2 regions of the Blastococcus sp. HT6-30 genome follow, and region 2 is predicted to be linked to the other one. Evidence: riboswitches for the same ligand, from Rfam matches in the RefSeq annotation. Region 2 holds a riboswitch; the other holds the start of a gene.
The links. A riboswitch is a leader RNA that binds a small molecule or an ion and turns the genes downstream of it on or off. The one in region 2 is predicted to bind S-adenosylmethionine.
Positions count from the first base shown of each region.

Region 1 (15,551 bases), 700 kb from region 2:
CGTCTGCCACGCGCGCAGGTCGGCGGTGGCGGTGAACCCCCGGTCGGACAGGCACCTCGCCGCCTCAGGCGTCGTGACGACGGGCGTCTCCTTGGCGAGCTGCTCGGTGGCGACGCGGTCCCAGTGGTCGCCGTGCATGTGCGACAGCAGGATCCCGTCGAGCTCGGGCAGCTGCGTCGGCTGCAGCGCCGGCTCGGTCAGCCGCGTGCTCCGCAGCCCGTATCCGAGGTACGCGCGCTGGCCCCGGTGCAGGAAGTTGGGGTCGGTCAGCAGGGTGAAGTCGCCGATCCGCAGCAGCATCGTCGCGTTGCCGCCGAAGGTCATGGTCACGTCGTCCGCGGGCTGTCCAGGTGACTGAGCCATGCGCAGGCGCTTACCCGGAGCATTCCTCCTCACCCCTGCCCCGGCGCTGGTAGACAGGGGTCCGTGCCAGCACCCCGCGCCATCGACGAGGCGTTCCTCGCGCTCCCGCTGTCCGCGCTGACCGACGCCGCGCTCACCCGGGCGGTCGACCTGGGCTGCGAGCACGCCGACATCCGCGTCGAGCGCATCCGGACCCAGACGATCAGCCTCCGCGACGCCCGCCCCGAGGCGTTCGCCGACGGGGAGGACCTGGGCCTCGCCGTCCGCGTGGTGCACGAGGGAACCTGGGGGTTCGCCGCCGGCGTCGTCCTCACCGCCGCCGAGGCCGTCCGGCTCGCCGAGGAGGCCGTCGCGGTCGCCCGGGTGGCCGCGGCGCTCAACTCCGACCGGATCGAGCTCGCGCCCGAGCCGGTGTACCCCGACGCCACGTACGTCTCCGCCTACGACGTCGACCCGTTCTCGGTGCCGGACGCCGACAAGACGGCGCTGCTGACCGAGCTGTCGGAGCAGCTGCTGGCCGCCGACGGCGTCGAGCACGTGCAGACCGCGTGCATGCTGGTCAAGGAGCAGAAGTACTACGCCGACACCGCCGGCACCCGGACCCGCCAGCAGCGGGTGCGCACCCACCCCAGCCTCACCGCGCTCACCGTCGACCGGGCCACCGGCTCGTTCGAGAGCATGCGCACGCTGGCCCCGCCGGCCGGGCGCGGCTGGGAGTACCTCACCGGCACCGGCTGGGACTGGCGCGCCGAGCTCGCCGAGATCCCCGAGCTGCTGCGGGAGAAGACCAAGGCTGCCTCGGTGCAGGCCGGGCGGTACGACCTGGTGATCGACCCGTCCAACCTGTGGCTCACCATCCACGAGTCGGTCGGGCACGCCACCGAGCTGGACCGGGCGCTGGGCTACGAAGCCGCGTACGCCGGCACCTCCTTCGCCACGCCCGACAAGCTCGGCACGCTGCAGTACGGCTCACCGCAGATGAACGTGACCGGGGACCGCACCGCGCTGCACGGGCTGTCCACCGTCGGCTGGGACGACGAGGGCGTCGCCGGGCAGCAGTGGGACATCGTCAGGGACGGCGTCCTCGTGGGCTACCAGGTCGACCGGAACATGGCCCGGCTGCGGGGCATGGAGCGGTCCAACGGCTGCGCCTTCGCCGACTCGCCGGGGCACGTGCCGGTGCAGCGGATGGCCAACGTCTCGCTGCAGCCGGCTCCCGACGGCCCGTCGACGCAGGCGATCATCGGCGGGGTGGAGCGCGGCATCTACGTCGTCGGTGACAAGAGCTGGTCGATCGACATGCAGCGCTACAACTTCCAGTTCACCGGGCAACGCTTCTACCGGATCGAGAACGGCCGCCTGGCCGGGCAGCTCCGCGACGTGGCCTACCAGGCCACGACGACGGACTTCTGGGGGTCGATGAGCGTCGTCGGCGGCCCGCAGACCTACGTCCTCGGTGGCGCGTTCAACTGCGGCAAGGCCCAGCCGGGGCAGACGGCGGCGGTCAGCCACGGCTGCCCGACAGCCCTGTTCGAGGACGTGTCGGTGCTGAACACCGTCGAGGAGGCCGGGCGATGAGCCGCTACCAGCGTCCGCAGGACGTCGTCGAGCGGGCGCTGGCCGCCTCCACCGCGGACGGGCAGGTCACCGTCGTGGTCGAGGGCTCCGAGGCGAACCTGCGGTGGGCGGGCAACAGCCTCACCACGAACGGTGCGATGCGCTCGCGCCAGGTCGTCGTCATCTCGTTCGTCGACGGCGGGGCGGGCATGGCGGCGGGCACGGTCAGCCGCTCGGGGACGCCGGACGTCGCCGAGCTCGTGGCGGCCAGCGAGCGGGCCGCCCGCGACGCGGGGCCGGCCGAGGACGCCATGCCGCTGGTCTCCGACCCCCCGCCCGGCGCCGGCGACTGGGACGCCGACCCGGCCGAGACCTCCATCGACGTCTTCGCCGAGTTCGCTCCCGCCCTCGGCCAGGCATTCGGCGAGGCGCGGGACCGCGACGAACTGCTCTTCGGCTTCGCCGAGCACAGCATGCGCACCACCTACCTGGGCAGCTCCACCGGCCTGCGGCTGCGGCACGACCAGCCGACGGGCCGGGTGGAGCTCAACGGCAAGACGCCGGATTTCGGCCGCTCGGTGTGGGCCGGCACCGGCACCCGCGACTTCACCGACGTCTCGGTGGACGAGCTGGCGGCGGAGGTGCAGCGGAAGATGGTCTGGTCGCGCCGCCAGGTGGACCTGCCGGCCGGCCGCTACGAGACGCTGCTGCCGCCCTCGGCGGTCGCCGACCTGATGATCTACCTCTACTGGACGATGGAGGCGCGCGACGCCGACGAGGGGCGAAACGTCTTCGCCCGGGCCGGCGGGGGCAACCGCACCGGGGAACGGCTGGCCGCGCTTCCGCTGACCCTGCGCAGCGATCCGCACGCGCCCGGGCTCGAGGCCGCGCCGTTCCAGGTGGTCGGGGCGTCGTCGGGGTCGGCGTCGGTCTTCGACAACGGACTGGCCGCCCCGGCGGTCGACTGGATCTCCGCCGGCGTCCTCACCAACCTGATCCGCCCGCGGGCCTGGGCGCTGAGGACGACGGCGCCGGCCACGGTCGCCGTCGACAACCTCATCCTCGACCAACCGGGCGCGGTCGCCACCCAGGAGGAGATGGTCGCGGCCACCGACCGGGGGCTGCTGCTGACGACGCTCTGGTACATCCGCGAGGTGGATCCGCAGACCCTGCTGCTCACCGGCCTCACCCGCGACGGCGTCTTCCTGGTGGAGGGCGGTGAGGTGACCGGCGCGGTGAACAACTTCCGGTTCAACGAGTCCCCGGTCGACCTGCTCGGCCGGGCGGTGCAGGCCGGCGTCACCGAGCGCACCCTCCCGCGCGAGTGGAACGACTGGTTCACCCGTACGGCGATGCCGACGCTCCGGGTGCCCGACTTCAACATGAGCAGCGTCAGTCCGGCCAGCTGAGCCCGGCGAGTCGAATGACGACGGCGTAGTTCTCACAAGTGGACCGCGGCAGGGCTGGCGGAAACTGACGGCGACCAACAGTACCGACGGGATTACGCTCGGTACCGGAAGTTGAGCTGATCGAGGGGTTCACCCCAGACCCGATTCTGCCGACACCTCACGTAGCTCGAGAACTTCCACAAGCCGCACGCAGGCCCCGCTCCCACGGGGCTGTCGAGGGGAGGACTCCGTGAGCCGGAGTCGCAAGCCATCCGTCTTCCAGGTGGGCAAGGTCCGCGACGACGGGTACACCGTCGTCATCTCCGGCTGGGGCCTCGGTCTCTGCGCCGCAGCCTGCGCCTGCCACCGTTCCCCGTCCGCCGGCCACCTCGCCATCGCCGAGGACCAGGCCGGTGGGTCGATCGGCCTGGCCAGCTTCCGCGACGGCGGCTGCGACTGCTGCGAGCCGTGGACCGCCGAGGAGCTCACCGCGATCCTGCGCGACTTCTCGGTCGTCGACGGCCTGGAGGTCCAGGAGCCGCTCGCCGGCTGAGAGGGCACCACCCTTCCTGAAGGCTGGCCGCCGGCGAGGTGTCCGCAGCCCCCGGTCGGGTAGGCCCGCTCCCATGTTGGGACGCGCCGCCCTGCGGGGCGCACTGGCCGGCCTCGCCGGCGTCGCCGTGATGACCCTGGGGGAGAAGGCCGAGCAGGCCGTCACCCACCGGCCGGACAGCTACGTGCCCGCGCGCACGATCACCGCGCTCGTGACCGGCCGGCGGCTGCCGGAGTCCGCCCGCCCGCTCGCGCGCAACCACCTCATGCACTGGGGCACCGGCGCCGCTGTCGGCGCCCTCCGCGGCATCTGGGCCGCCTCCGGGCTGCGGGGCTGGCGCGCGTCCGCCTGGCACACCTCGATCCGGCTCGCCACCGACCAGACGCTGGAGAACGCCACCGGCGTCGGCGCCCCGCCCTGGACGTGGTCCCGCCGCGACCAGGTCGTCGACGTCACCCACAAGGCCGTCTACTCGTTCGTCACCGGCGCGGTCGCCGACCTGCTGGTGCCGCTCGCGTCCGACCGGCTGCCCGACGGCACCGCCGCCGGCCCCCGTCGTCGCTGACCGGAGCCCCGTCCGCGCGTGACGGGTGACTGCCTCCGGTGCTCATGTGACGGGCGGGGCGACCCCGGTCGTCCGCCCCCGCGCGCCACCCACTACCTGCGGATACCGGGTCCCTACGTTCCGTGCTGACGCGCATGGTTGCGGCCCCTTCCCCGGGCCCGGCGCAGGTGATCGGAGGCTCCGGTGCAGTCGCAGCGCTCGACCACCCGTCGCCGCTCGCGCGCCGTCCTCGCGGTGGGCGCCGCGCTCGTGGCGGCCGCGACGGCGGTTCTCTCCCCGGCGATGACGACGACGGCGAACGCCGAGCCGGGCTCGGTGGCCGAGGCCGCCTCGCTGATGGCGAAGGCAGCGCAGCAGCTGACCACCATCGAGGCCCAGGTCCACGAAGCCGAGGAGATCGTCGCCGCCCAGCAGCGGACCGCCGCGGCGGCCGCCGCTCAGGCCCAGACCGCGCGGGACGCCCTGGCGGTGCACGAGCCGCAGATCCGGGCCATCGTGCAGAGCAGCTTCACGGAGAAGACGCAGTCCCGGGTGGCCGCCTTCCTCACCAGCGAGTCCGCCGAGGACCTCGTCCAGCAGATGACGACGCTGGACATGATCGCCGCGCACACCAACTCGGTCATCACGCAGGTCGCCGCGGCGCGCGCCGCCGCGGAGGAGGCGCAGGCCACGGCCGACCAGGCCGCCGCCACCGCGCAGGCGGGCCTCACCGAGCTGCAGGCCCAGCACGCGGAGGTCGAGCGACGGGCCGCCGAGTACCGGTCGAACTACGATCAGCTCTCGGCGGCGGAGCAGGACCGGGTCTCCACCCTCGTCGCCGGCCCGAAGCTGGCGACGCCGTCGGTGGCGGAGCTGCCGGTCGCGTCGGGCAGCCCGGCGGCGACCGCGATCGGGATCGCGCTGTCGAAGGTCGGCTCCCCGTACCGGTCGGGCGCCACCGGCCCGGACGCGTTCGACTGCTCCGGGCTGACGTCCTACGCCTACGCGGCCGCCGGCATCACGCTGCCGCGCACCAGCAGCGGCCAGTCGAAGATGGGCCCGCAGCTCTCCCGGTCAGAGCTCCGGCCCGGCGACCTGGTCTTCTACTACTCGCCGATCAGCCACGTGGCCCTCTACATCGGCGACGGGATGATCGTGCACGCCCGGACCTACGGGACGCCGCTGTCGGTCACGTCGGTCGACCAGGGCGGCTTCCGGTTCGGCGTCCGTCCCACCGGCTGACGCCAGGTCGAGCCGACGGCACGCCGGAGCCCTTCTCGGCGATGGGCACGGAGAGGCCGGGTGCCGTGCCGTGGTCGGCTCCGGCATGGTCGGCATGGTGGTGGCCGGGGGGTGTGACATCCGGGGATCCACCCGGCCCCGTCCCGCCGATGTCCCGCGACCGACGTACGTTGCGCAGGAGGAGCGATCGGCGCGAGAGGGGCACGTGGTGAGTGGCGAGGTTCCGGAGACGGTCCAGGCGATCTACGACGAGGTGCTGCACCGCAACCCCGGTGAGACCGAGTTCCACCAGGCGGTCCGCGAGGTGCTGGAGTCGCTGGCCGTCGTCCTGGACCGGCACAGCGAGTACTCCGAGATGAAGACGGTGGACCGGATCTGCGAGCCCGAGCGGCAGATCATCTTCCGGGTGCCGTGGCAGGACGACCGCGGCGAGGTGCAGATCAACCGCGGCTTCCGCGTGGAGTTCAACTCCGCGCTGGGGCCCTACAAGGGCGGGCTGCGCTTCCACCCGTCGGTGAACCTGGGCATCGTCAAGTTCCTGGGTTTCGAGCAGATCTTCAAGAACGCGCTCACCGGCATGCCGATCGGCGGCGGGAAGGGCGGCTCCGACTTCGACCCCAAGGGCCGCTCCGACGCGGAGATCATGCGGTTCTGCCAGTCGTTCATGACCGAGCTCTACCGGCACCTGGGGGAGTACACCGACGTGCCGGCCGGCGACATCGGCGTCGGGGGGCGGGAGATCGGCTACCTGTTCGGCCAGTACAAGCGGATCACCAACCGGTACGAGTCCGGCGTCCTCACCGGCAAGGGCCTGGGCTGGGGCGGGGCGCTGGTCCGCACCGAGGCCACCGGCTACGGCGCGGCCTACTTCGCCGAGGCGATGATGACCGCGCGCGGGCACTCCTTCGACGGGACGCGGGTCGTGGTCAGCGGGTCGGGGAACGTCGCGGTCTACGGCATCGAGAAGGTGCACCAGCTCGGCGGGACCGTCGTCGCCTGCTCGGACTCCAGCGGCTACGTCGTCGACGAGAAGGGCATCGACCTCGACGTCCTCAAGCAGGTGAAGGAGGTCGAGCGCGGCCGGATCGACAGCTACGCCGAGCGGGTGCCGTCGGCCACCTTCGCGCCGGGCGGCATCATCTGGGACGTCCCCTGTGACGTCGCCATCCCCAGCGCGACCCAGAACGAGCTCGACGGCGACGCCGCCGGCGTCCTCGCCCGCAACGGGTGCCGCTACGTGGTCGAAGGCGCGAACATGCCCGCCACGCCGTCGGCGGTGAAGGTCCTCCGCGAGGCGGGGATCGCGTTCGCCCCCGGCAAGGCCGCCAACGCCGGCGGCGTGGCCACCTCCGCCCTGGAGATGCAGCAGAACGCCTCCCGCGACCGCTGGACCTTCGAGCACAGCGAGGCCCGGCTGGCCGAGATCATGCGCGACATCCACACCCGCTGCCACGAGACCGCCGAGGAGTACGGGTCCCCCGGTGACCTGGTGCTCGGCGCCAACGTGGCCGGCTTCCTGCAGGTGGCCGAGGCGGTGCACGCGCACGGCCTGATCTGACCCGGGTGGCCGAGAACGCCTGTGCCTCGATCGCCCCGGCTGGCCGGCGGGCAGCGGCTTGTGCTGGGGTGGCGGTATGGCGGACAACTTCATCGGCGCCCTGGAGTTCGGCTCCCCGCACATCGACGACGAGGCGTTCGTGGCGCCCACGGCCGTCGTGGTGGGGGCGGTGACCATGGGTCCGCGGTCGAGCATCTGGTACGGCGCGGTGGCCCGGGCCGACGCCGAGGTCATCGAGATCGGCGCCGACTCCAACATCCAGGACGGCTGCACGCTGCACTCCGACGAGGGGTTCCCCCTGGTGGTGGGCGAGCGGGTCTCGGTGGGGCACCGGGTGGTGCTGCACGGCGCGCGAATCGACGACGACGTGCTCGTCGGCATGGGCAGCATCGTGATGAACGGCGCGCACATCGGCTCCGGCTCCATCGTGGCCGCCGGCGCCGTCGTGACCCAGGGCAAGGTCTTCCCGCCCCGCTCGCTCATCGCCGGCGTACCCGCGAAGGTGATGCGTGAGGCGACCGACGACGACCAGCTGCACATCCAGGGCAACGCGATCAGCTACACCGACCGCCTGGAGTCCGCCCGCCGGGTGCAGCGGCTGGGCTGAGCGTCAGCCGGCCAGCCACCCCCGCAGCCCGTCGAGCAGCCGGTCGACGTCGTCGGCGTCGCTGTAGGGCGCCAGCCCGGCCCGGAGGCCCCCGGTGTCGCCGAGCCCGAGCCACCGGCTGGCCTCGATGGCGTAGAAGTGCCCGGCCGGTGCGTTGATGCCGCGGGCGGCGAGGAACCGGTAGGCGTCGGCGGCGTCCCGCCCGTCGAAGGTGAGCAGCAGGGTCGGGGTGCGGTGCGCCGCCCGTGACCACAGCCGGACGCCGGGCAGCTCGGCCAGCCCGGCCTCCAGGCGCTCGCGGAGCCGGTCCTCGTGCTCCTCGATCGCGGCCATCGCCGCGAGGAGCCGCTCCCGGCGCGTCCCGGTGCCCCCGAGGTCGGCCAGGAAGTCCACCGCCGCCGTGGTCCCGGCCAGCAGCTCGTAGGGCAGCGTGCCCAGCTCGAAGCGCTCCGGCACCGCGTCCGTCGACGGCAGCAGCTTGGCCGGCCGCAGCGTCGCCAGGAACGCGGGATCGGCCGCCAGGACGCCGCAGTGCGGGCCGAGGAACTTGTACGGCGAGCAGAGGAAGACGTCGGCCCCGAGAGCCTGGACGTCGACCGGGGCGTGCGCGGTCAGGTGCACGCCGTCGGCGACCAGCAGCGCGCCGGCCGCGTGCACCTGCTCGGCGATGGCGGCCAGCGGTGGCCGGGTGCCGATCAGGTTGGACGCTCCGGTCACCGCGACCAGCCGGGTCCGGTCGGTGAGCGCCGCGGCGACGTCGTCGGCGGTCAGCTCGCCGGTCGCCGGGTCGAAGCCCACCCACCGCACCGTGGCGCCGACCGCGGCGGCGTCCAGCACCCACGGCCGGATGTTCGCGTCGTGATCCAGCCGGGTGACGACGACCTCGTCACCCGGACCCCAGCCGGCCGACAGCGTGCGGGCCAGGTCGAAGACGAGCTGGGTGGCGCTCCGGCCGAAGACGACGCCGGCGGGGTCGGTGCCGAGCAGGTCGCCCATCGCCGCCCGCGCCCCGAGCACCGTCTCGTCGGCGAACCGCTCGGCGGCGGTCACCGCTCCCCGATTGCTGACCGGGGCGGTGAGGGCCGCGGCCACCGCCCGGCCGACCGCGGCCGGTACCTGGGTACCGCCCGGACCGTCGAAGTGGGCGGTGCCGCTGGCCAGCGACGGAAAGGAGGCGCGCAGCACGGCGACGTCGAGGCTCACGGCCGCGACGCTAACCGCCGGCCGGGCGGCTCACCCGGCGAGGGGGCGATCGTGGCGCGGAGCTCGCCGAGGTCCAGCGCCGGCGTCCCGTCGCCGACGCCGGAGCTCCACCCGCGACGCCGGGATCACTCGCGGGCGCGGGCCACCTGGGCGGCCAGGTCCGCGTGCTCCTCGGCGTTCATTCCGCAGCCAGCAGCTCGGCCAGCAGCGCCCCGACGGCGCCGGTTTCGATGAGGAAGCCGTCGTGCCCGTACGGCGAGGGGATGACGCGCAGCGGCACGCCCAGCGCGTCGGCCACCCGGCGTTGCTGGTCGAGCGGGTAGAGCCGGTCGGTGTCCACACCGGCCACCAGCGCGCGGGCGGTCACCCGGGACAGCGCCGCCTCGACCCCGCCGCGGCCGCGGCCGACGTCCCAGCTGTTCATGGCCTCGGTGAGCACCACGTAGCTGCCGGCGTCGAACCGGCGGGCCAGCTTGCCGGCGTGGTGGTCCAGGTAGGAGGCGACGGCGTAGCGGCCGTCGTCCTGCACGCGGGCGGCGAAGCGCGCCTCCAGCTCCAGCCCGCTGCGGTAGGTGAGGTGGGCGATCCGCCGGGCGACCCCGAGGCCGTCCACCGGCGGGGCGTCGAGCGGGTAGTTCCCGCCCGCCCAGCGCGCGTCGGCCCGGACGGCGGCCTGCTGGGTCGTCTGCGTGCCGATCTGGTCGGCCGAGGCCACGGCGCCGGACGCCAGGAAGAACAGCGCGCCGACCCGGTCGGGCTCGGCCACGGCCCACTCCAGGGCCCGCATGCCGCCCATGGACCCGCCGGCCACGGCGGCCCAGCGCGCGATGCCCAGGGCGTCGGCCAGCGCGCCCTCGGCGCGCACCTGGTCGCCCACGGTCACCTCGGGGAAGCGCGAGCCCCAGCGGTGGCCGTCCGGCGCGGTCGACGACGGCCCGGTGGTGCCCTGGCACCCGCCCAGGACGTTCGCGCAGACGACGAAGAAGCGGTCGGTGTCCAGGGCCGCCCCCGGCCCGACGATGCCGCTCCACCAGCCGGCCGTCGGGTGTCCCGGTCCGGCCGGGCCCACGACGTGGCTGTCGCCGGTGAGCGCGTGCGCGACCAGGACGGCGTTGTCCCCGCCGGGCGCGAGCGTTCCCCAGGTCTCGTACGCGATCCGCACGGCCGGGAGGGCCCCTCCGCGCTCCAGCGGGAACGGGGCGGGCAGGTCGAGGAAGTGCCGGTCGCCGACCGGGTCCCCCTCGACCCACCCGCCCATCGCTCAGGCGCCCTTGGCGGCGCGGAAGCCCGCCTCGAGGTCGGCCAGGATGTCCTCGATGCCCTCCAGCCCCACGGCCAGGCGCACCAGGCCCGGCGTCACCCCGGTGGTGAGCTGCTCCTCCGGGGTGAGCTGCGAGTGCGTCGTCGACGCCGGGTGGATCACCAGGCTGCGCACGTCGCCGATGTTGGCCACGTGGCTGTGCAGCTCCAGCGCCTCCACGAACCGCTTGCCGGCCTCGACGCCGCCGTGCAGCTCGAAGGTGAGGACGGCGCCGGCACCCTTCGGCGCGTACTTCTGCTGGGCGGCGTGCCACGGCGAGGAGGTCAGCCCCGGGTAGTTGACCCGCTCGACCGAGTCGTGGGCCTCGAGGAACTCGGCCACCCGCTGGGCGTTGCTCACGTGCCGCTCCATGCGCAGCGACAGCGTCTCGATGCCCTGCACCACCAGGAAGGCGTTGAACGGGGAGACCGCCGGCCCCAGGTCGCGCAGCAGCTGCACCCGCGCCTTGAGCGCGAAGGCCGGCGCCCCCAGGTCGGCGTAGACCACGCCGTGGTAGGTCGGGTCGGCCGTGGTGAACATCGGGTGCCGGCCGCCGGTCCAGTCGAACCCGCCGCCGTCGACGATCAGGCCGGCGATCACCGTGCCGTGCCCGCCCAGGTACTTGGTGGCCGAGTGGACGACGACGTCGGCGCCGAACTCGAGCGGGCGGATCAGGTACGGCGTCGCGATGGTGTTGTCGACGATCAGCGGCACCCCGTTCCGGTGGGCGACGCCGGCGACGCTCTCGATGTCGAGGATGTCGCCCTTCGGGTTCCCGATCGACTCGGCGAAGAACGCCCGGGTGTTCTCCTGGACGAGCGACTGCCAGTTCTCCGGGTCGTCGGGGTTCTCGACGAAGGAGACCGTGATGCCCATCTTGGGCAGCGAGTGGTGCAGCAGGTTGTAGGTGCCGCCGTAGAGCGAGGCCGACGCGACGACGTGGTCGCCGGCCTCGGCCACGTTGAGGATGGCCAGCGTCTCGGCGGCCTGGCCCGAGGCGACGGCGAGCGCGGCGACGCCGCCCTCCAGCGACGCCACGCGCTGCTCCAGCGCGTCCTGCGTCGGGTTCATGATCCGGGTGTAGATGTTGCCCATCTCGGCCAGGGCGAACAGGTCCGCGGCATGCTGCGTGTCGCGGAACTGGTACGCGGTGGTCGCGTAGATCGGCAGCGCGCGGGCGCCGGTCGTGGGGTCGGGGCTCGTGCCGGCGTGGATCTGCCGGGTCTCGAAGCTCCAGCTCGCGGGGTCGCTCATGCGCCGTCTCCTCTCGCTCGCGGAGACCCGCGGCGCACGGGAGCTCCGTCGTTTGCCGGAGGCGGGCGCCTTCCGGCCGGCTCTTCCCCTGGAGCACCTCGGACGGAGTAGAGGTTGCCGGGCAGCCAGCCAGGTGCTTCGCGCTGCCTCTCAGGAGCCGATGTGATCCTAGGGCGTCGACCCCCTCACCCGCACATCGCCCGGGTGCTGCGGGCGGGTGACCCCGACCGGCGAGGCGATGTCCCACGTGAAACACCCGCTCCGGCGCTCAGCCGGTCGGCGACTCCGGCGAGGCCTCGTCGCCCGGCCCGGCCGATCCGCCCGTGGGCACCGGCTCGGTGGCCCCCGGAGCCGTCGGGGTGGCGCTGGTGCCCGGGGACGGCGAGCCGGTGGTGGTCGGGGTGCTCGACCGGGTGGTCGGCCCCGACGGTCCGGTCGTCGGCACGGGCTCGGTGGTCGTCTCCGCAGGCTCGGTCCCGGTCGGCTCGGTCCCGGTCGGCTCGGTCCCGGTCGGCTCGGTCTCCGCAGGCTCGGTCTGCTCGACGGTCTCCTCACGGGAGGCCGGCGTCCCCGGAGCCGGCGGTCGCACGTTGAGGTAGAGCGCGCCGATCGAGAGGAACAGCACGACCAGGACCACGGTGGAGGTGCGGGCCCGTCCGAGGTGCCGCGGGATCGACGACCACCAGCGGTGGGCGGGGGCGACGTCGGGCGCCGCGGTGCCGGTGGTGGCGGGGGCGGTGCTCACCGTGGGCTCGCCGGGGACGCCGTCGCCGGCCCGGCCGTGGTCGGGGCTGCTCATCGGACTCCCTCCTGCACCGTCGTGGCGCCGTCGCCGGACGGCGCGCTGGTGGTCGGCTGCGGCACCTGCATCCCCTGGCTGCGGAACGCCTGCACCACCCGGGCGCGCAGGTCGCGGCCCACCTCGAACTGCTTGCCCGGCAGGGTGCGGGCGACGACGCGCACGTTCACCTCGTCCAGGCCGAGGGTCTCCACGCCCATGACGGTGGGTGGGTCGAGCAGCAGCGGGCGCATCGCCGGGTCGCGGAACGCGTCCCGGCCGACCTGGCGCAGGATCTCGTTGGCGCGGTTGACGTCGACGCTCGTCGGCACCGGCACGTCCACGACGGCGCGGGCCCAGTCGCGGGACAGGTTGACGACCTTGACGATCTGCCCGTTGGGGACCGTGACGACCTCGCCGTCGGGCGAGCGCACCCGGGTCACCCGCAGCGTGACGTCCTCCACCGTCCCGGTTGCGGCGTCGCCACCGCCCAGGACCTGGATGGAGACGACGTCGCCGAACCCGTACTGCCGCTCGGTGATGATGAAGAACCCGGCCAGCACGTCACCGACGATGCGCTGGGCGCCGAACCCCAGGCCGACGCCGAGCACCGTGGCCGGCGCGACGAGGCCGGTGACCGGAACCCCGAGCCGGTCCAGGACGAAGAAGACCGCGATCGAGTAGATCAGCACGATCGCCGCCCAGGTGAGCACCTGGGTGAGCGAGTGCCGGTGCTTGGCCGCCTCGGAGCGGACCAGCGCGTCGCCGCCGGTGGAGTTGCGGTCGATCCGATCGGTGATCCGCGTTCCGGCCCAGGCCACGAACCTGGCGAGCAGCACCGAGCCGAGGACGATCAGCACCACCTCGAGACCCCGCCCGGACAGCCAGTCCAGCAGCTCTCTCAACGCGTCCACGGGTAGCAGGCTCCGATCGTGGGGAAGACGACCCCTCCACAGTGCGCACCGGTGCCCGTCCATGCCAACAGGTCCCGGCCGGTACCGCGGTCGCGGGCGCGCGACGGGCCGCTGACCTGCGCCGGAGGAGCACGGAGAGATGACTCACGCCGGCGGGCGGGGCTCCACGAACAGCGACTGGGTGGACCGGCCGATCGGCCCGACGGCGTCGAAGAGGACGGCGAGGCACTGCGCCGCTCCAGTTCCGCCGTGGACCGTGGTGGCGTCCATGCCGAGCCACTCGCCCCGCGGCGGGCGGTGCAGCGCCACGGACAGGTCGACGTTGGCGAACGTGGCCTGCGTCCAGTCCAGCGTCGCGGAGATGCCGCTGGCGGCGTCGGTCATGACCAGCAGGTGCTGCAGCGGGGTCATCGGCTCCCCGGCGACCAGCGTGCACTCCGGCCGGGTCCACGCGGTGGCGGGCCCCGGGCTGTTGAACGTCCCAGCGGCGAACCGCCAGTCCAGGGCCCGGTGGTAGGCGATCTCGGTGGTGAAGAACGCCGCGCGCTCGGCCCGGCTCTCCTCCGGCCCGGCCGGCGCGGGGTGCGGCTGCGCGGTCGCCGGAGCGGCGTCGTTCCGGGACCGCATCCGCCAGGCCGACAGGCGCATGAGCGGACGGCCGTCGCCGCTGTCGAGCACCGCCTCGACCAGCTCGATCCGGCGGCCCGGGCGAACCACCGACGTGGTCGCCCGTACCGGGCCGACCGGCACCGGCCCGAGGATGTCGTAGGCCATGCGCACGGTCTGGCCGCCCGCGATCCCGCTCGCCTGCTCGGCCGCGCGCAGCAGCAGCGCGGCCGGCGGCCCGGCGTGCTGGTGTCCGGCGTCCCACGGGCCGATGGTGAGGGCGGTCGCGGTGAAGCCGTCGCCGTCGGGCAGGTAGAGGGCCTCGGGCACGTCCATGACCGTGAGTCTCGCCGGGCCGCTGTCTCCCGTCTGCGCCGGGTATCCGGGCCGGGACGGGCGGACGGAGGCGGATCGCCCGATGACGACGCGTGACAGCGCGCCCGCCGTGTGGCACACCGGTCGATGCCGTACCGGAATCCGTTGTATCGCCGGGGCGGGCTGCCTACGGTCCGGACGACGGGGGTCGGGCCGTCGGCAGGTGGGGGAACGGGCATGGTGCGGGCGCACGAGTGGGACGGGGCGCGGCGGCTGGCGAGGCCGCCCGGACGGCGCCGGCCGTGGTGGGTGTCGCAGCCGCCGCCCGAGCCGGCCGCGCTGCGGCTGGAGTGGGAGACCGCCGGCGGGCACGCGCTCGTGGTGGTCGAGGGCGACATCGACCTGGTCACCGCTCCGCGGCTGGAGGCGTTCGTCGCCGCGCGCCCGCTGGCCGGCTGCACCGTGCTCGAACTCGACCTGGGCGGGGTGCCCTCGATCGGCTCGGGAGGCCTGTCGGTGCTGATCGCCGTCCGGCGGTGGTGCCAGCAGCGGGGCATCGAGCTGCTCCTGCGGAACGTGCAGCCGTCGGTGTGGCGGGTGTTCGAGGCGACCGGGCTCGACGAGGCATTCACCGCGTCCGGTCCCGCGCCACGCCCGCCGGTCCAGGAGCTGGCCCTGTTCTGAACCGGTAGGCGGCTCGACGGGGGTAGCCCGCTACCGTGCGCGGGTGGACCGCGTCGCCCGCCCCGCGCTGGGGTATGCGCTCACCCTGGCGGCCGCAGGCCTGTTCGCCGTCAACGGCACGGTGTCCACGCTGGCCCTGCAGGCGGGGATCTCCGCCCCGCGGCTGACCGCGTTGCGGTGCACCGGTGCGGCCGTGGCCCTGCTCGCGGTGCTGCTGGTCGTGGCCCCGGGCCGGCTGCGGGTCACCCGCCGGGAGCTCCCGCTGCTCGCCGTGCTCGGCGTCATCGGCATCGCGATGACGCAGTACCTCTTCTACGTGTCCATCGGACGACTACCGGTGGGCATCGCGCTGGTCTTCGAGTTCACCGGGACCGTGCTCATCGCCGTCTACGTGTGGCTGGTCCGCCGGGAGAAGGTGCGCAGCCGGGTGTGGGCGGCGCTGGTGCTGTCGCTGTCCGGGCTGGCCCTGGTCACCGGGGTCTGGACCGGAGAAGGCTCGCTGGACCTGATCGGCGTCGCGGCAGGTCTCGGCGCCGCCGTGGCCCTGGCGACCTACTACCTGATCGGCGAGCGGGGCACGGTGTCGCGGGACCCGGTCACCCTCACGTGCTGGGCCTTCGTCGCGGCTGCGGTCTTCTGGGCGGTCGCCGCGCCGTGGTGGCAGTTCGACGCCGGGGTGCTCGGA
Region 1 is NZ_CP155792.1:3,519,345-3,534,895, reverse strand. Features, by position in the region: gene ABC795_RS17105 (MBL fold metallo-hydrolase) at 1-363, opposite strand, end outside; gene ABC795_RS17100 (TldD/PmbA family protein) at 427-1,941, shown strand; gene ABC795_RS17095 (metallopeptidase TldD-related protein) at 1,938-3,329, shown strand; gene ABC795_RS17090 (hypothetical protein) at 3,559-3,861, shown strand; gene ABC795_RS17085 (hypothetical protein) at 3,935-4,426, shown strand; gene ABC795_RS17080 (C40 family peptidase) at 4,610-5,647, shown strand; gene gdhA (NADP-specific glutamate dehydrogenase) at 5,856-7,205, shown strand; gene ABC795_RS17070 (gamma carbonic anhydrase family protein) at 7,282-7,812, shown strand; gene ABC795_RS17065 (cysteine desulfurase-like protein) at 7,816-9,015, opposite strand; gene ABC795_RS17060 (homoserine O-acetyltransferase) at 9,194-10,273, opposite strand; gene ABC795_RS17055 (bifunctional o-acetylhomoserine/o-acetylserine sulfhydrylase) at 10,277-11,569, opposite strand; SAM riboswitch class IV at 11,613-11,727, opposite strand; gene ABC795_RS17050 (hypothetical protein) at 11,838-12,368, opposite strand; gene ABC795_RS17045 (mechanosensitive ion channel family protein) at 12,365-13,261, opposite strand; gene ABC795_RS17040 (thioesterase family protein) at 13,406-14,203, opposite strand; gene ABC795_RS17035 (STAS domain-containing protein) at 14,420-14,866, shown strand; gene ABC795_RS17030 (EamA family transporter) at 14,910-15,551, shown strand, end outside.
Region 1: another riboswitch for S-adenosylmethionine. It lies ahead of ABC795_RS17055 (bifunctional o-acetylhomoserine/o-acetylserine sulfhydrylase); the one in region 2 lies ahead of thrC (threonine synthase).

Region 2 (15,551 bases):
CCCCGGCGCCCCCGGCCAGGAGGTCGTGCGCAGCGAGGCGTGGGGCGTCGTCGGCACGGTCGACGGCGCCGAGGACGGCGCGCCGGCGCTGGTGTTCGCCGGGCACACCGACGTCGTCCCGCCCGGCGACCGCGACCTGTGGGCCGGCGATCCGTTCGTCCCCCGGATCAGCGGCGGCGCCGTGCACGGCCGCGGCGCGTGCGACATGAAGGCCGGGGTGGTCTCGTTGCTGGCGGCAGTGCACGCCCTCCGGACGGCGGGGGTGCGCCTGGCCCGCCCGCTCGCGCTGCACGGCGTCGTCGGCGAGGAGGACGGCGGCCTCGGCGCCTGGGCCACGCTGCGCCGCGGCCACACCGGCGAGCTGTGCGTCATCCCCGAGCCCACCGCCCGGGCCGTCGTCACCGCCCACGGCGGGGCCCTCACCTTCCGGCTGGAGGTGAGCGGCCACGCCGCCCACGCCGCCATGCGCGACCGCGGCGTCAGCGCCGTCGAGCTGTTCGCGCACGTGCACGGGGAGCTGCTCGCCTTCGAGGCCGAGCGGCAGCGCGACGCCGATCCGCGCTTCGGCGAGGCCCGCTTCCCGCACGGCATCTCCATCGGCCGGGTACAGGCGGGCGACTGGGCCAGCTCCGTCCCGGACCGGCTGGTCGCCGAGGGCCGGTACGGGGTGCGGGTCGGTGAACCCCTGGAGACGGCGAGGGCGGCGCTCGAGGCGCGGCTGGCCGAGCTCTGCGCGGCGCACCCGTGGCTGGCCGCGCACCCGGTCCGGCTCACCTGGACCGGCGGCGCCTTCGCCAGCGGCGAGCTGCCGGCCGGCTCCCCGCTGCTGCCCGCGGTCATGTCCGCCGTGGTCGACGCCGGCGGCGCCGAGCCGGCCGAGCGCGCCATCGCCGCGGGCACCGACCTGCGGCTGTACGCCGCCGCGGGCATCCCCACGCTGCACTACGGCCCAGGCGACCTGCACCTCGCGCACGGGCCGCTGGAGTCGGTACCCGTGGCCGACCTGGTCACCGCCGCCCGCGCGTTCGCCCTGCTCGCGGTGCGCACGTGCGGGGTCCTCCGGTGAGCGGCCCGGTCGGCTTCGAGGCCTGGGCCGCGCTGGCCGGCGACTCCCCCACCTCGCGCACCGAGTGGGCCGCCGTCGTCGCCGCGTGGAGCGAGCCGCACCGCCGGTACCACGACCTGGCACACCTCGCGGCGGTCCTCGGCCTGGTCGAGCGGCTGGTCGCCGACGTCCCCGACCCCGACGCCGTGCGGCTGGCCGCCTGGTACCACGACGTCGTCTACGACCCGCAGCGGACGGACAACGAGCAGCTCAGCGCCGCCCGCGCCCGCGCCGGCCTGCGCGGGCTCGTCCCGGACGAGCGGGTCGAGGAGGTGGTGCGGCTGGTGCTGCTCACCGACGGGCACGACGTGGCACCCGGCGACGCCGACGGCGCAGCCCTCTGCGACGCCGACCTCGCGGTGCTCGCCAGCCCGCCGGGGGCGTACGCGGGCTACGCGTCGGCGATCCGCGCCGAGTACGGGCACCTGGACGACGAGACGTTCACCGCCGGGCGGATCGCCGTCCTGGATCAGCTGCTGGCGCTCCCCCGGCTCTACCGGCTGCCCGCCGCCGCGGAGTGGGAGCCGCTCGCCCGCGCGAACCTGACCGCGGAGCTCACCCTGCTGAGGCAGCGGGCCGGCGGGCCTTCCGGAGCCTGAGCCCGGCCGCGAGCAGGCGCTGCAGCAGCTCGCGGCACTCGACCGGCTGCGCTCCCGCCGCGACCGCGACGTCGTAGAGGTCCTCGGGGATGTCGTAGTGGTCGCCCTGGAAGGCCCGCCGCGGGATGCCCAGCTCCGCCGCGACGAAGGCGTGCAGCTCCTCGTAGCTGACGTCGCTGACCAGGTGGGACCAGCGGCGGCCGCGCCAGGGCCACACCGGGGAGTCGATCAGCACGGCCACGGGAGGCAGTCTGCCGCGCCCCGACTAGCGTCTGCCGGGTGAGTGCAGAGATCCGCTGGGGAGTCATCGGGCCGGGCCGCATCGCCGAGAATGTGATGCACGACTTCGCGCACGTGCCGGGCGCGCGGGCGGTGGCGGTCGCCTCGCGGTCGCCGGAGCGGGCCGACGCCTTCGCCTCCCGGCACGGCCTGGACCGGGCGCACGGCTCCTACGCCGCGATCATCGCCGATCCGGACGTCGACGTGCTGTACCTCGCCACCCCGCACCCGCAGCACCACGCGCTCGCGCTGGCCGCCCTCCGCGCGGGCAAGGCGCTGCTGGTGGAGAAGTCGTTCACCGCCACCACCGCCGGCGCGCACGAGGTGGTCGACCTGGCCCGGGAGACCGGCGTCTTCGCCATGGAGGCCATGTGGACGCGCTTCCAGCCCGCCGTCGTCGCCGTGCGCGAGCTGATCGCCGACGGCGCGATCGGTGAGGTTCGGTCGGTGCAGGCCGATCTCGGCGTGGCCCGCGAGTACGACCCGCTCGACCGGCTCTTCGCCATGGAGCTCGGCGGTGGCGCGCTGCTGGACCTCGGCGTCTACGTCGTCTCCTTCGCCCAGATGCTGCTGGGGACGCCGGAGCGCGTCCTCGCCGCCGGCTCGGTGTTCCCCTCCGGGGCCGACGCCGACGCCGCCCTGCTCCTCGACTTCGGCGACGGCCGCACGGCCGCGCTCACCACCTCGCTGCGCAACGCCCTCCCCGGGCAGGCGCGGGTGTTCGGGACGACCGGCTGGATCGACGTCCTCCCCCGGTTCCACCACCCGGCGACGTTCGTGCTGCACCGCACCGGCGCCGAACCGGAGACGATCACGAAGCCCCCGGCCGGCACCGGGTACGCGCACGAGCTGATCGAGGTCACCGATTGCCTGCGGGCGGGCCGGGCCGAGAGCGCCGTCATGCCGCTGGCCGACACGCTCGTCGTGCAGGACGTGCTGGGCCAGGCGGCGGAGCAGCTCGGCGTCCGGCACGCCGAGGCGGTCGACGTCCTGTGATCGTCGTGACCGCCGCCGGCGGCTCCACCGGCACCGCCGTCGTCCGTGCCCTGCTGGCGCGCGGGAAGCAGGTGCGCGCCGTCGTCCCCTCGCGCCGGCCGCGCCCGCAGCTGGACGCCCTCGGCGCCGAGGTGGTCGTCGGCGACCTCACCGGCGACCTGTCCGCCGCGTGCGCCGGCGCGGACGCCCTCTACCTGATATGGCCCAACTTCGACCCGTCGGAGGCCACCGGCGCCCCCGCGGTCCTCACCGCCGCCGCCCGCGTGGGGGTGCGCCGGCTGGTCTACCACTCGGTGCTGCGGCCGCAGATCCGCGCGATGCCGCACCACGCGGCGAAGGACCGGGTCGAGGAGGCCCTCGACGGCGCCGTCGCGGGGACGGCGGCGCGGTGGCGGGTGCTGCAGCCCTGCGCCTACGCCGACAACCTCGACGGTCAGCTGGCCGGAGCGGCGGAGAGCGGCGAGCTGCGCAGCCCGTGGGGCCTGGAGAAGGCGCAGTCCTTCGTCGACCTGCGCGACGTCGCCGAGGCCGCGGCGGTGCTGCTCACGGCCGACGGGCTGGACAGCGGCACCTTCGAGGCCGCGGGGCCCGAGGAGCTGACCGCACCCGACGTCGCCGGCCTGCTGTCCGCCCGCTCCGGGCGCCCCGTCGCCGCGGTTGACGCGCCGACCGGCAACGACGCGACCTACGCCGGTCACTGCCGCACCGCGATGTTCGACTGGTACCGCGCGCACGGGTTCACCGGCAGCCCGCGGGTGCTCACCGACCTGCTCGGCCGATCACCGCGCACGTTCGCCCAGCACCTGACCGACGCCCCGACCGGGTAGCGCCCGTCCGGGTGAATCGGGCCGCACCGCTACAGCCGCCTCCGCCTGGAGCCGATACCCGTTCGAAGCGCCGCATCCGCGGTTCCCGTTCGGAAGGAGCTCCACCCATGGCACTGCTCGAAGGGCTCGCCGCCGTCGTCGCCAAGATCGCCGGTGCCGGCACCGCGGCGCAGGTGGCCACCGGCCTGGGCATCGCGGCCGCGGGGGTGACCGGCGCCGGTGCGGCCGGCGTCCTGCCGGCCCCGGTGCAGGACACCGTCGCCTCCGCCGTGGAGACCGTGACGCCGTTCGACTTCCCCCGGTCCTACGACCTCGCCCTTCCCGCCCGGTCGACCGACGACACCCCCGAGACCGAGACCGAGACCGAGACCGAGACCGAGATCGAGAGCGAGACCGAGATCGAGAGCGAGACCGAGACCGAGACCGAGGAGCCCAGCGAGGTCGAGACCGGGGCCGAGGTGGTCATCGAGGACGGCGACCGCCGCGGGCTGGTCAACGCCCTTTTCCACGCCAACGCCAACGCCCGGGACGCGCTCGCCGCGGCCCAGGACCGCCAGGTGACTCACGACGGGGAGGAAACCGCGCGTGCGGCCGAGAAGGCGCCCAAGGGCACCCAGAAGGCAGCCGAGAAGGCCGCCCGCGACGCCGACGAGCAGGTCGAGGAGAGCGCCGAGGAAGCCGACGGGGCCGCGGCGGGCGCAGGGCGGGGCAACGGCGAGGGCAACGGCAACGGCAACGGCAAGGGCTGACCGGAGCCGTCAGACCGGGGGGACCTCCACCGGCGCCCAGGCCAGACCGGTCGCCTGGTCGGCCGTGGGCACCCGCGTCGGCGTCCCCCCGGTCCGGCGCACCGCGTCGGCGAACAGGCATGCGTCGATGACCGCGGCGCAGCCCGGGTCGTTGTTGAAGTAGACGAGGACGTCGTCCTCCCCGTACGTGGCGGCCAGCCGGTCGGCCCACAGCTGGAGGGTCTCCGGCCGGTAGCGCCAGTTCTCCAGCCCGGTGTGGAACCTCAGATATCCCCAGTCGGCGGTGCGCCAGAGCGGGGCGACCGGCTGCTCCATCCGATCGGCCCAGCACAGCGCCGCGCCGTAGCGCTCCAGGAGCGCCCGGATCTCGTCGGTCCACCACGACTCGTGCCGCGGCTCCACGGCCACCCGCGTTCCGCTGGGGAACTGGGCCAGGCAGGTGCGCAGCAGCTCCGGGTCGGCCTTCAGCGTGGGCGGCAGCTGCAGCAGGATCGTGTCCAGCTTGGCCTCCAGACCCTCCGCGCGGCCCATCAGCCGGGCGACCGGTTCCTCCGGCTCGCGCAGCCGCTTGATGTGGGTGAGGAACCGGCTGGCCTTGACCGCCCACCGGAAGTCCGGTGGCGTGCGCTCCCGCCACTTGACGAACGTCTCCCGCTCGGGCAGCCGGTAGAAGGCGTTGTTGCTCTCGACGGTGGCGAAGTGCTCGACGTAGTGCTCGAGCCACAGCCGCTGCGCCAGCTTCTGCGGGTAGAAGGCGCCGCGCCAGTCGCGGTACTGCCACCCCGACGTACCGATGATCACCGTCACGCCCGACGGCTACCCCGCGGTGCGCGGGCTGACGCGACGGCAGCCGCCTGCCCCCCGTATTGGGGACAGGTCGCCTCCCTGCGCTCGGCTGCCCGCAACGGTGCCCGCGGACCACTGTTCCGTCCACGAGACCGGCCCACAGCGGTGTAGGGACGGCGCGACAGCGGAGTAGTCGATGACCAGAACAGGACCCACCCGGCACAGGGGTCGCGGCGGTGCGCACGCGACCGTGGTTCCCCCCCGTCACCAGCCGATGGCGGGCCCTCGGCCTGCGTCCTGCCGCTCCGCCCCCGGGTGGTCACCACTGGTCCAGCGAGCGGGCCCCGGAACGCCGACAGGGGCGGCCCGCTGGAGAGCGGACCGCCCCTGCCGGGCAGTGCTGGTGCTACGAGGGGGCCGGACTCAGAAGTCCATGCCGCCCATGCCATCGCTGTTCGGCATGGCCGGAGCGTTCTTCTCCGGCTTGTCGGCGATGACGGCCTCGGTGGTGAGGAAGAGCGCCGCGATGGAGGCGGCGTTCTGCAGCGCCGAGCGGGTGACCTTGGCGGGGTCGATGATGCCGGCCGCGACCAGGTCCACGTACTCGCCGGTGGCGGCGTTGAGGCCCCAGCCGGTCTCCGAGTTGCGGACCTTCTCCGCCACGACGCCGCCCTCGAGGCCGGCGTTGATGGCGATCTGCTTCAGCGGCGCCTCGAGCGCGACGCGCACGATGTTGGCACCGGTCGCCTCGTCACCCTCGAGCTCGAGCTTGTCGAACGCGACGGCCGTGGCCTGTGCGAGAGCGACGCCACCACCGGCGACGATGCCCTCCTCGACGGCGGCCTTGGCGTTGCGCACCGCGTCCTCGATGCGGTGCTTGCGCTCCTTGAGCTCGACCTCGGTCGCGGCGCCGGCCTTGATGACGGCGACGCCACCGGCCAGCTTGGCCAGGCGCTCCTGCAGCTTCTCCCGGTCGTAGTCGGAGTCCGACCGCTCGATCTCGCTGCGGATCTGGTTGACCCGACCCTGGATCTGGTCGGTGTCCCCGGCACCCTCGACGATCGTCGTCTCGTCCTTGGTGACGACGACCTTGCGGGCGCGGCCGAGCAGCTCGATGCCGGCGGTGTCGAGCTTGAGGCCGACCTCCTCGCTGATGACCTGGCCACCGGTGAGGATGGCGATGTCACCCAGCATGGCCTTGCGGCGGTCACCGAAGCCCGGTGCCTTGACGGCGACGGACTTGAAGGTGCCACGGATCTTGTTCACGACCAGGGTCGCCAGGGCCTCGCCCTCGACGTCCTCGGCGATGATGGCCAGCGGCTTGCCCGACTGCATGACCTTCTCCAGCAGCGGGAGCAGGTCCTTGACCGAGCTGATCTTGCCGTTGACGACGAGCACGTACGGGTCGTCGAGGACGGCCTCCATGCGCTCGGCGTCGGTGACGAAGTAGGGCGAGATGTAGCCCTTGTCGAAGCGCATGCCCTCGGTGAGCTCGAGCTCGAGGCCGAAGGTGTTGCTCTCCTCGACGGTGATGACGCCTTCCTTGCCCACCTTGTCCATCGCCTCGGCGATGAGCTCACCGATGGCGGGGTCGGCGGCGGAGATCGACGCGGTGGCGGCGATCTGCTCCTTGGTCTCGACGTCCTTGGCCGTGGAGAGGAGGTACTCGGTGACCGAGGCGACGGCCTTCTCGATGCCCTTCTTGAGGGCCATCGGGTTGGCGCCGGCGGCGACGTTGCGCAGGCCCTCGCGCACGAGCGCCTGGGCGAGCACGGTGGCGGTGGTGGTGCCGTCACCCGCGACGTCGTCGGTCTTCTTCGCGACCTCCTTGACGAGCTCGGCCCCGATCTTCTCCCACGGGTCCTCGAGCTCGATCTCCTTGGCGATGCTCACACCGTCGTTGGTGATCGTGGGGGCGCCCCACTTCTTCTCCAGCACGACGTTCCGGCCCTTGGGGCCGAGGGTCACCTTGACGGCGTCGGCGAGGGTGTTCATGCCCCGCTCGAGGCCGCGGCGCGCCTCTTCCTCGAAGGCGATCATCTTGGCCATGTGGTGGTGTCCTCCATGCATCGATCGCTGCACGGCCGGGTTCGGCGCCCGCGACGGACGACACCAGCGACGTGGACGCTCCGTCGGCCCACGGACCGGTGCCTCACCGTTCCGACCTGATTGGCACTCAGGAGCCCCGAGTGCCAGAAACGAGTCTGGCACTCGACCTTGGCGAGTGCAAGAACGGGGGGTCGGTCGGCGTTCCTGCGGGTGGCCTGACGTGCACGGAGGCCCGGCCCCCCGAGCGGGGAACCGGGCCTCACGGGTGGTGCGGTGCGTCGTCCGGAGGACGACAGGTCACGCAGAGCGGACGGCGTCGGCCTGCGGCCCCTTCGACCCCTGGACGACCTCGAACTCGACGCGCTGACCCTCGTCGAGGCTCTTGTACCCGTCCATCTGGATGGCCGAGTAGTGGACGAAGACGTCCTGGCCGCCGTCGACGGCGATGAAGCCGAAGCCCTTCTCGGCGTTGAACCACTTCACGGTGCCCTGTGCCACGTGTGCTCCCACGTTCGTACCTGCGGACGGCTCCTCTGGATCGGGGAACCGGGTCCACCTCTTCCGCCCGCTCGAACACGAACATGGAACTGGATCCGCGCGAGAAGGTACATCAGGAAAGCCCTGGTCGGGTCGTCTTCGCCCGATCGATACCGGCCCCGTCCCGGGCACCGCCCCGAGCCTGCGAGGGATGCGGAGGACGGCGTCGTCTCTCAGTCGATGAGGCCTGCGGCCCGCACCGACTTCAGGGACGGCTCGACGCGGTGCGTCGGACCGACGACCGGCTCCAGCGGGTCGAGGGTCTTCAGGCCCTCGCCGGTGTTGAGGACGACGGTCTCCTTGGCCGGGTCCAGGAGCCCGCCCTCGACGAGCTTCCGCAGCACCGCGACGGTCACGCCGCCGGCGGTCTCGGCGAAGACCCCGGTGGTGCGGGCGAGGTCGCGGATCCCCTGGACGATCTCGTCGTCGCCGACGCGGGCCACGGCACCGCCGGTGCGCCGGATGGCGTCGAGCGCGTACGGGCCGTCGGCCGGGTTGCCGATGTTGAGCGACTTGGCGATGCCGGTGGGCTTGACCGGCTTCACGACGTCCCAGCCGTTGTCGAAGGCGGTGGCGATCGGGTCGCAGCCGGCCGACTGGGCGCCGAAGATCGTCCACTCCGTGGCCTCGACGATGCCGGCGGCGGTGAGCTCCCGGAAGGCCTTGTCGACCTTGGTGAGCAGCGAGCCGGACGCCATCGGGATGACGACCTGCGCCGGGATCCGCCAGCCGAGCTGCTCGGCGAGCTCGTAACCCATCGTCTTGGAGCCCTCGGCGTAGTACGGCCGCACGTTCTGGTTCACGAACGCGGTGTCCTCGAACTCGTCCGTCTCGGCGAGCTCGCTGGTCAGCCGGTTGACGTCGTCGTAGGACCCGTCGACGGCGACCAGCGTCTGGCCGTAGACCGCCGACTGCACGACCTTGCCCGGCTCCAGGTCGCTCGGGATGAACACGATCGACGGCAGCCCGACGCGGGCGGCGTGCGCGGCGACGGAGTTGGCCAGGTTGCCCGTCGAGGCGCAGGCGATCTTCCGGTAGCCCAGGCCCTTGGCGGCCGTGGCGGCGAGGCTGACGACGCGGTCCTTGAAGGAGTGGGTGGGGTTGGCCGAGTCGTCCTTCACCCAGAGCCCGCCGGTCAGGCCCAGCTCGGCGGCCAGCCGGTCGGCACGCACCAGCGGGGTCATGCCCGGGTCGAGGGACACGCGCTCGGCGGGATCCTGGCCCACGGGCAGCAGCGCGACGTAGCGCCAGATGTTCTGCGGGCCGGCCTCGATCTGCTCACGGGTGACCGCGCGCATCAGCTCGGGGTCGTAGTCGACCTCCAGCGGGCCGAAGCACTCGGCGCAGGCGTGCTCGGCGATCAGCCCGAAGGTGGCGCCGCAGTTGCGGCAGACCAGCCCGCGAGCCGGACACGGCGGGGTGGGGCCGCCTGCCGACGAGTCGGCCTGAACGGAACCGGGAGCGGTGAGAGTCATGCGACGACTACCTCCTCATCTTCCCCGCAGCGGGCCGTCGAGCCGCGCGGGACGGAATTGGCACCTCCCGCCGCGCTGCTCCATGAGATCGCTGCGCGGACGGCGGTTGCCGGGGCTTCATCGGGCCGTGTCCCTCTGCCCCTCTGGATGAGTGAACGATCCGAAGCGTACCCGCGGGCGGTACGGCACCTCGCGGCGGACAGGATGAGGGCGTGGCAGCGCGCATCGTCTACACCGATCTCGACGGCACCATGGTCGGCCCGCGCGGCTCCTTCTGGCACACCGCCGGCCGGGAGCTGACCGACGGCCCGGCCGGCGCCCTGCTCGACCTGCACCGCGCCGGGGTGGCGTTGGTGCTGGTCAGCGGCCGGACCTACGAGCAGGTGGTGGAGGCCGCGCGCATCTTCGCCGCCGACGGCGCCATCGCGGAGCTCGGCGCCATCATCGGCTGGGGCTCCGGGCGGCACACCCACCGGCTGCGCGGCGAGCTGCCCGCCGGCTACGGCGACCGGGCGCCGATGGACGTGATGGCCGAGCTCGGCGTGGTCGAGGACCTCGTCGCCGCGCACCCCGGCCGGCTGGAGTGGCACGCCCCCTGGCACGCGACCCACCACACCGACGCGCTGCTGCGCGGCCGGGTGGACCCGCTCGCCGCCGACGCCTGGCTGGCCGAACGCGGGGTGGGGTGGCTGACGCTCAAGGACAACGGGGCCATCCCCGCGTCGTCCCGGTTCGGCCTCCACGACGACCCGGCGCCGCCGCGGGTCTACCACCTGATGCCGCGCGGCATCTCCAAGGGGGCGGCGATCGCCTGGGACCTGGAGCGCCGGGGCCTGTTCCCCGACGACGCCGTGGCGATCGGCGACAGCCTCAGCGACCTGGACATGGCCCCCGCCGTGGGCCGGCTGTGGATCACCGCGAACGGCGGCGCGGTCGACGGGATGGCCGCGGCGCTGGCCGCGGTCCCCAACGCCTCGGTGACCGCCGCCGCCATGGGCGAGGGCTGGGCGCAGGCGGTGCGCCAGAGCCTGTGACCCGGCATTCTGTGCACGAACGGTCGCCTTGGGCAGTCCGGGACGACGGTTCGTGCACGAACGGCTGTCAGCTGGTCACGTCCCTGCGGGCGAAGTGCCGGAAGCCGAGCGCCGTGAAGACGGCGATGTAGACCAGCGACTGGATCACGCCGCGGAACAGGTCGCCGTCGTCGACCGGTGTCTGCAGCAGGTCGGTCCAGGCGAACTCCTCCGCCGTCGGGAACCAGTCGCGGATCGACCCGAGCTGCTCCACCTGGTCGAGGATCGCGAAGACGAACATGGTGAACACCGCGCCACCGACCGCCCCCAGCGGTGCGTCGGTGATCGTGGAGAACCAGAACGCCAGCGCACCGACGACGAGCAGGTGGACGGCGAGGTAGCCGAGCATCCCGGCCAGCCGGAGCATGCCCTCACCCTGGTCGATCCCCACACCGACCGGCGTCCTGATGTCGTCGAAGCCGAACGCGATCCCGCCGGCGACCACCGCGACCGCGGCGAGCGTGACCAGCGCCGCGACCGACTGCACCAGCGCGGCCAGCCACTTCTGCCGGAGCAGCCGCATCCGGGGGATCGGCGTGGCCAGCGCGTACCGCAGCGAGCCCCACTGCGCCTCGACGGCGACGGTGTCGCCGAAGAACAGCGCGTAGACCACCACGAGGAAGAAGCTGGTCGTCGCGAACAGCACGAACAGGGTGAAGTTCAGCCCGCTCGCCGTCGCGACGTCGACCAGGTTGATCCGGCTGTTCTCCGCCGCCTCCTCGCTGGCGCCCAGCTGGAGGGCGGCGATGAGCACCAGCGGCAGCGCGATCATGAGGGCGAAGACGCCGAGGGTGCGGCGGCGCTTGAACTGCCGCCGCAGCTCCACCGACACCCGCAGCGTCCGCTCCGGCCGGTAGCCGGCGACCGCGCCGGTCGGCTGCACGTGGTCGGTCGTGGCCATCAGCTCTCCCCCACCAGGGCCAGGAAGGCGTCCTCCAGGCGTCGTCGCGGCGTGAACTGCTCGACGGCGATGCCGGCCGACACCAGCGCCTGCAGCACGTCGGCGCGGCGGGAGCCGTCCAGCTCGGCGACCAGGCCGTCGTCGCCGCGCGCGGCGGTGACCCCGGGCAGCGACGAGAGGACGGCGATCGCCCGGTCGGTGTCGGCGTCGTCGGCCAGGCCCACGAGCACCGAGCCACCGGTGCCGACGATCTCCTCCACCGTGCCCTGCGCGATCTTCTGCCCCTTGGCCATGACGACCACGTGGCTGCAGGTCTGCTCGATCTCGCTGAGCAGGTGGCTGGAGACGATCACGGTGCGCCCGGTGGCGGCGTAGGAGCGCAGCACGTCGCGCATCGCGTGGATCTGCGGCGGGTCGAGCCCGTTGGTCGGTTCGTCGAGCACGAGGAGATCGGGCAGCCCGAGCATGGCCTGGGCGATCGCGACCCGCTGGCGCATGCCCTGGCTGTACCGGCGCACCGGCCGGTCGATGGCCGCGCCGAGGCCGGCGACGGCGAGAGCTTCGTCCATGTGCGCGTCCTCGGCCGGCCGGCCGGTGGCGGCCCAGTAGAGGCTCAGGTTGTCCCGGCCGGACAGGTGCGGCTGCAGGCCGGTGCCCTCCACGAAGGAGCCGAGCCGGGACAGCACCGGGGCGCCGGCACCGGCGGCGTGCCCGAAGACGCTGATCCGCCCCTCGGTCGGCCGGATGAGGCCCATCAGCATGCGCAGCGACGTCGTCTTGCCGGCGCCGTTGGGCCCGAGCAGGCCGAGCACCTGGCCGCGCCGCACCTCGAACGACAGGTCGCGCACGGCGACGAAGCCGTCCTTGTAGGCCTTGGTCACGCCGGTGAACCGCAGCGGGACGTCCTCGCCGTCCGGCTCCACCTGCGAGATCTGCCGGCGTCGCCGGCTCCCCCACCAGCGGGCGGCCAGCCAGCCGAGCAGACCCAGACCGGCGACGACGGCGAGCAGCACCCACCAGCGCGAGGTGCCGCCGGTCGACTCGCTCCGGCCGCTGACCTCGGGCGCCGCGAGCTGCGTCTCGCCCGCGGCCACGCCGTTCGCGGCACCGGCCGAGGCCAGGCCGACGGAGTAGACGGCCGCCTCGTCGGGCAGCGCGAAGGCCTGGTCGGTGGAGGACACCAGCACCCGCATCCGGTGGCCGGCCTCGAAGCGGTGCACGATCCCCGGCAGCGTGACGCCCACCCGCGTCGGGGCGGTCGGATCGGTGGAGAGGCCGGTGAGCGCGAGGGGCGCGACCAGGCCACCGGGCAGCGTGGTGGCGCCGTCGGGACCGACGTCGTAGAGCTTGGCGAACAGCGTCGCCGATCCGCTGGGCGAGGCGACCACGAGGTCGACGGTCGAGGCGCCGACGACCTCGACGGCCTCCTCCAGCGGAGCGCTGTCGAAGGCGGCGTACTGGCCGGGGATCTCCGCGGTCGACCCGCCCAGGGCGGAGGTCAGCGCACCCAGCCCCGGCACGGTGGTGAGGGCGGCCGGCGTGCCACCGGCCGGGGTGACGACCGGCTGCACGGGCCCGGAGACGGTCACCGACCGGCGGGTGGCCGGCTCCGCGCCGTCCAGCCCGGGGTAGGCCTCCGCGGCGACGGTCTGGCCGCCGCCCTGGACCCGGCCGATCGTGGCGCCCAGCCCGGTGGGCGCCGGGAACTCGAAGCCCGTGCCGGGGTCCTCGCCCTGTCCCCGCAGGTGCCAGTCGAACCAGCCGGCGATCTGGTCGCGCAGCTCCTGCGTCTGCCGGTCCGACGAGGACGCGTCGTGGCCGCCGGCGAACCAGACCACCTTGACCGGGGTCCCGTCCGCCGCGATGCCACGCGCGTTCGCGTCGGCCTGGCCGAGGCCGAAGAGCGAGTCCTGGGTGCCCTGCACCAGCAGCGTCGGCACGTCGATGCGGTCGAGCACGCCGTCGGGGCTGCTGCGGTCGAGCACCGCGGCCACCTCCGGCGTGAGCGTGCCCGAGGCCGCGGCCGTCTGGTACGCCTCGCACACCTCGACCCGGAACCGGCCGCAGGTGAGCAGCAGCCCGGCGGCCTCCGGGTTCTCGGCGGCCTGCTCGAGCAGCGCGGGCGGGAGTGCGCCGAGGGAGGCACCGCCGGCCGCCCCGCCGGCGCCACCGAGCGCGTCCAGCGGGCCGCCCGAGGAGGAGCCGATGCCGAAGAACAGCCCGGACCATAGCCGCTTGTAGACACCGGCCGCCTCCGTCTGGGGAACCGCGGCCACCGTGTCGGCCGGCGTCTCGCCGGTCTGCGACGGGAAGAGCGCGGTGGTCAGGGAGTTCCAGGTGATCTGCGGCGCGATGGCGTCGACCCGCTCGTCGTAGGCGGCGCCGAGCAGGGCGAGTGCACCGCCGTAGGACCCGCCGGCCACCCCCACCCGCGGGTCGCCGTCGGCGTCGAGCTCGACCTCCTCGCGCTCGGCGAGGAGGTCGAGCAGCGTGGAGAGGTCGGCGATCTCGTAGCGCGGGTCGTTGAGCCCGATCCGGCCGGTGCTCTCCCCGAACCCGCGAGCCGAGTACGTGAGGACGACGTAGCCGCGCCCGGCCAGGTCGGCGGCGTCGTCGGCGACCGACCGCTTGCTGCCGCCGAAGCCGTGCGCGAGCACGATCGCGGGAGCCGGGTCGTCGGTGTCCGGGAGGTAGAGGGTGGTGTCGAGCTCGACGGCGTCCTCCCCGGAGCCCGACGGCACCCGGGCCACCTCGGTGCCGACCTCCGCAGCCGCCGCCGGGGGGGCGAGCACGACCAGACCGGTCGGCAGGGCGAGGGCGAGCAGGGCGGCGGCCGAGGCGCGCGCTGCGGAGCGCGGGCGGGGACGCACGAGCCCGCGGAGGGAGCGCACGAAGCGCCCAACGGCCGGGTGCCCGCCCGTGTTCCGGCAGCCCGGGGCGACCCGGGTCAGGGCTGCCAGTTGCCCGTGGCGACGACGACCAGCCCGGGCGCCGGGACGTCGGCGACCTCGAAGAAGCGGGGCGCGGGGCCGGCGAGGTCGGGGAACTGGTCGATCAGCTGCAGGGCGGCCTGGCGCTGCTGCTCGTCGCCCTCGGTGAAGAAGACGGTGGTGGTGGCGACGTCCGTGCCGGGGTAGGCGCCCACGCCGGGCGACTCCCAGCCACCGGCGACGACGACCCCGGAGATCTTGCCTGCCAGCCCGGTCACGTTGGTGGCGTTGAGGACGGTGACCGGGACCCGGACGGGGGTGGTGACCGGCGGCTCGACGGGAACCGGGTCGACGGTGAGCGGCGGCAGGGCCGCGCTCGGCGGGGCGACGGTCGGCACGCTGGGCGGGGCCGACGCCGACCGGGCCGCCGCCTCCTGGTTCTCGGGGGCGGTGACCGTGTAGACGCCGAGGACGGTGCCGGCGACGACGACCATGGCCACCAGGCCCGTGAGGACGCGGCGCGGCTTGCGCTCCGGCTCGTCGTCGAAGATCACCTCGGGGGTGCCGTTGCGCTTGGCGGCCTTGCGGCGCGCGGCGTCGGCGGCCTGGCGCTCGGCGCGGTTGGCGGCCCGTCCGCCCTTGACCGGGCCGGTCACAGCGCCGTGGACGACGTCTGCGGCCGCGCGGTCGTCGGCGTCGAGGTCGTCGTACGCGGCCTCGAACTCGGCTTCGGGCTCCGCCGCCTCGCCACCGCGGGTCGTCCTCCGCTCCGGGATGGCGGTGGTGGGCGGCGCCACCGGCCCGCGCAGCACGTCCGCGCCGGTGTCCACGCCGAGCCGGGAGCGGCCGGTGTCCTCGGTGCGAGAGGGCTTGGTCCAGTCCCCGTAGGAGGACGACGGCGCCCCCGACGGCGTCGTCTGGCGCGGGACGCGGGGCACGCGGGGTGCGGGGGCGTGCCCGCCGGAGCCGCGGCTCGGGCCGGTGGTGGCGAGGGGCTCGTCGTCGACCAGGACCGACGAGGCGGGGCGGGGGGCGGCCGGGGTGGGTGCGCCGAAGAGCGCGTCGCCCGCGCCGGCCGGCGAGAGGAGGTCGGCGCCGCGGACCGGTGCCGCGGACTCCTCCCGCGGCTCGGGCGTGGGCACCGCGCGGAACGGGGCGACGCTGGTGAGCGGCGCGGACGCCACGGCAGGACGGGGCACGGCAGGACTGTGCCCGGCCTGACGGGGCGCGGCCGGGGCGGCGGAT
Region 2 is NZ_CP155792.1:517,758-533,308, reverse strand. Features, by position in the region: gene ABC795_RS02485 (ArgE/DapE family deacylase) at 1-1,066, shown strand, start outside; gene ABC795_RS02480 (metal-dependent phosphohydrolase) at 1,063-1,704, shown strand; gene ABC795_RS02475 (DUF4031 domain-containing protein) at 1,661-1,945, opposite strand; gene ABC795_RS02470 (Gfo/Idh/MocA family oxidoreductase) at 1,984-2,979, shown strand; gene ABC795_RS02465 (NmrA family NAD(P)-binding protein) at 2,976-3,806, shown strand; gene ABC795_RS02460 (hypothetical protein) at 3,914-4,555, shown strand; gene ABC795_RS02455 (DUF72 domain-containing protein) at 4,565-5,362, opposite strand; gene groL (chaperonin GroEL) at 5,765-7,390, opposite strand; gene ABC795_RS02445 (cold-shock protein) at 7,688-7,888, opposite strand; gene thrC (threonine synthase) at 8,101-9,402, opposite strand; SAM riboswitch class I at 9,415-9,556, opposite strand; gene ABC795_RS02435 (HAD-IIB family hydrolase) at 9,615-10,436, shown strand; gene ABC795_RS02430 (ABC transporter permease subunit) at 10,504-11,376, opposite strand; gene ABC795_RS02425 (alpha/beta fold hydrolase) at 11,376-14,267, opposite strand; gene ABC795_RS02420 (LytR C-terminal domain-containing protein) at 14,324-15,505, opposite strand.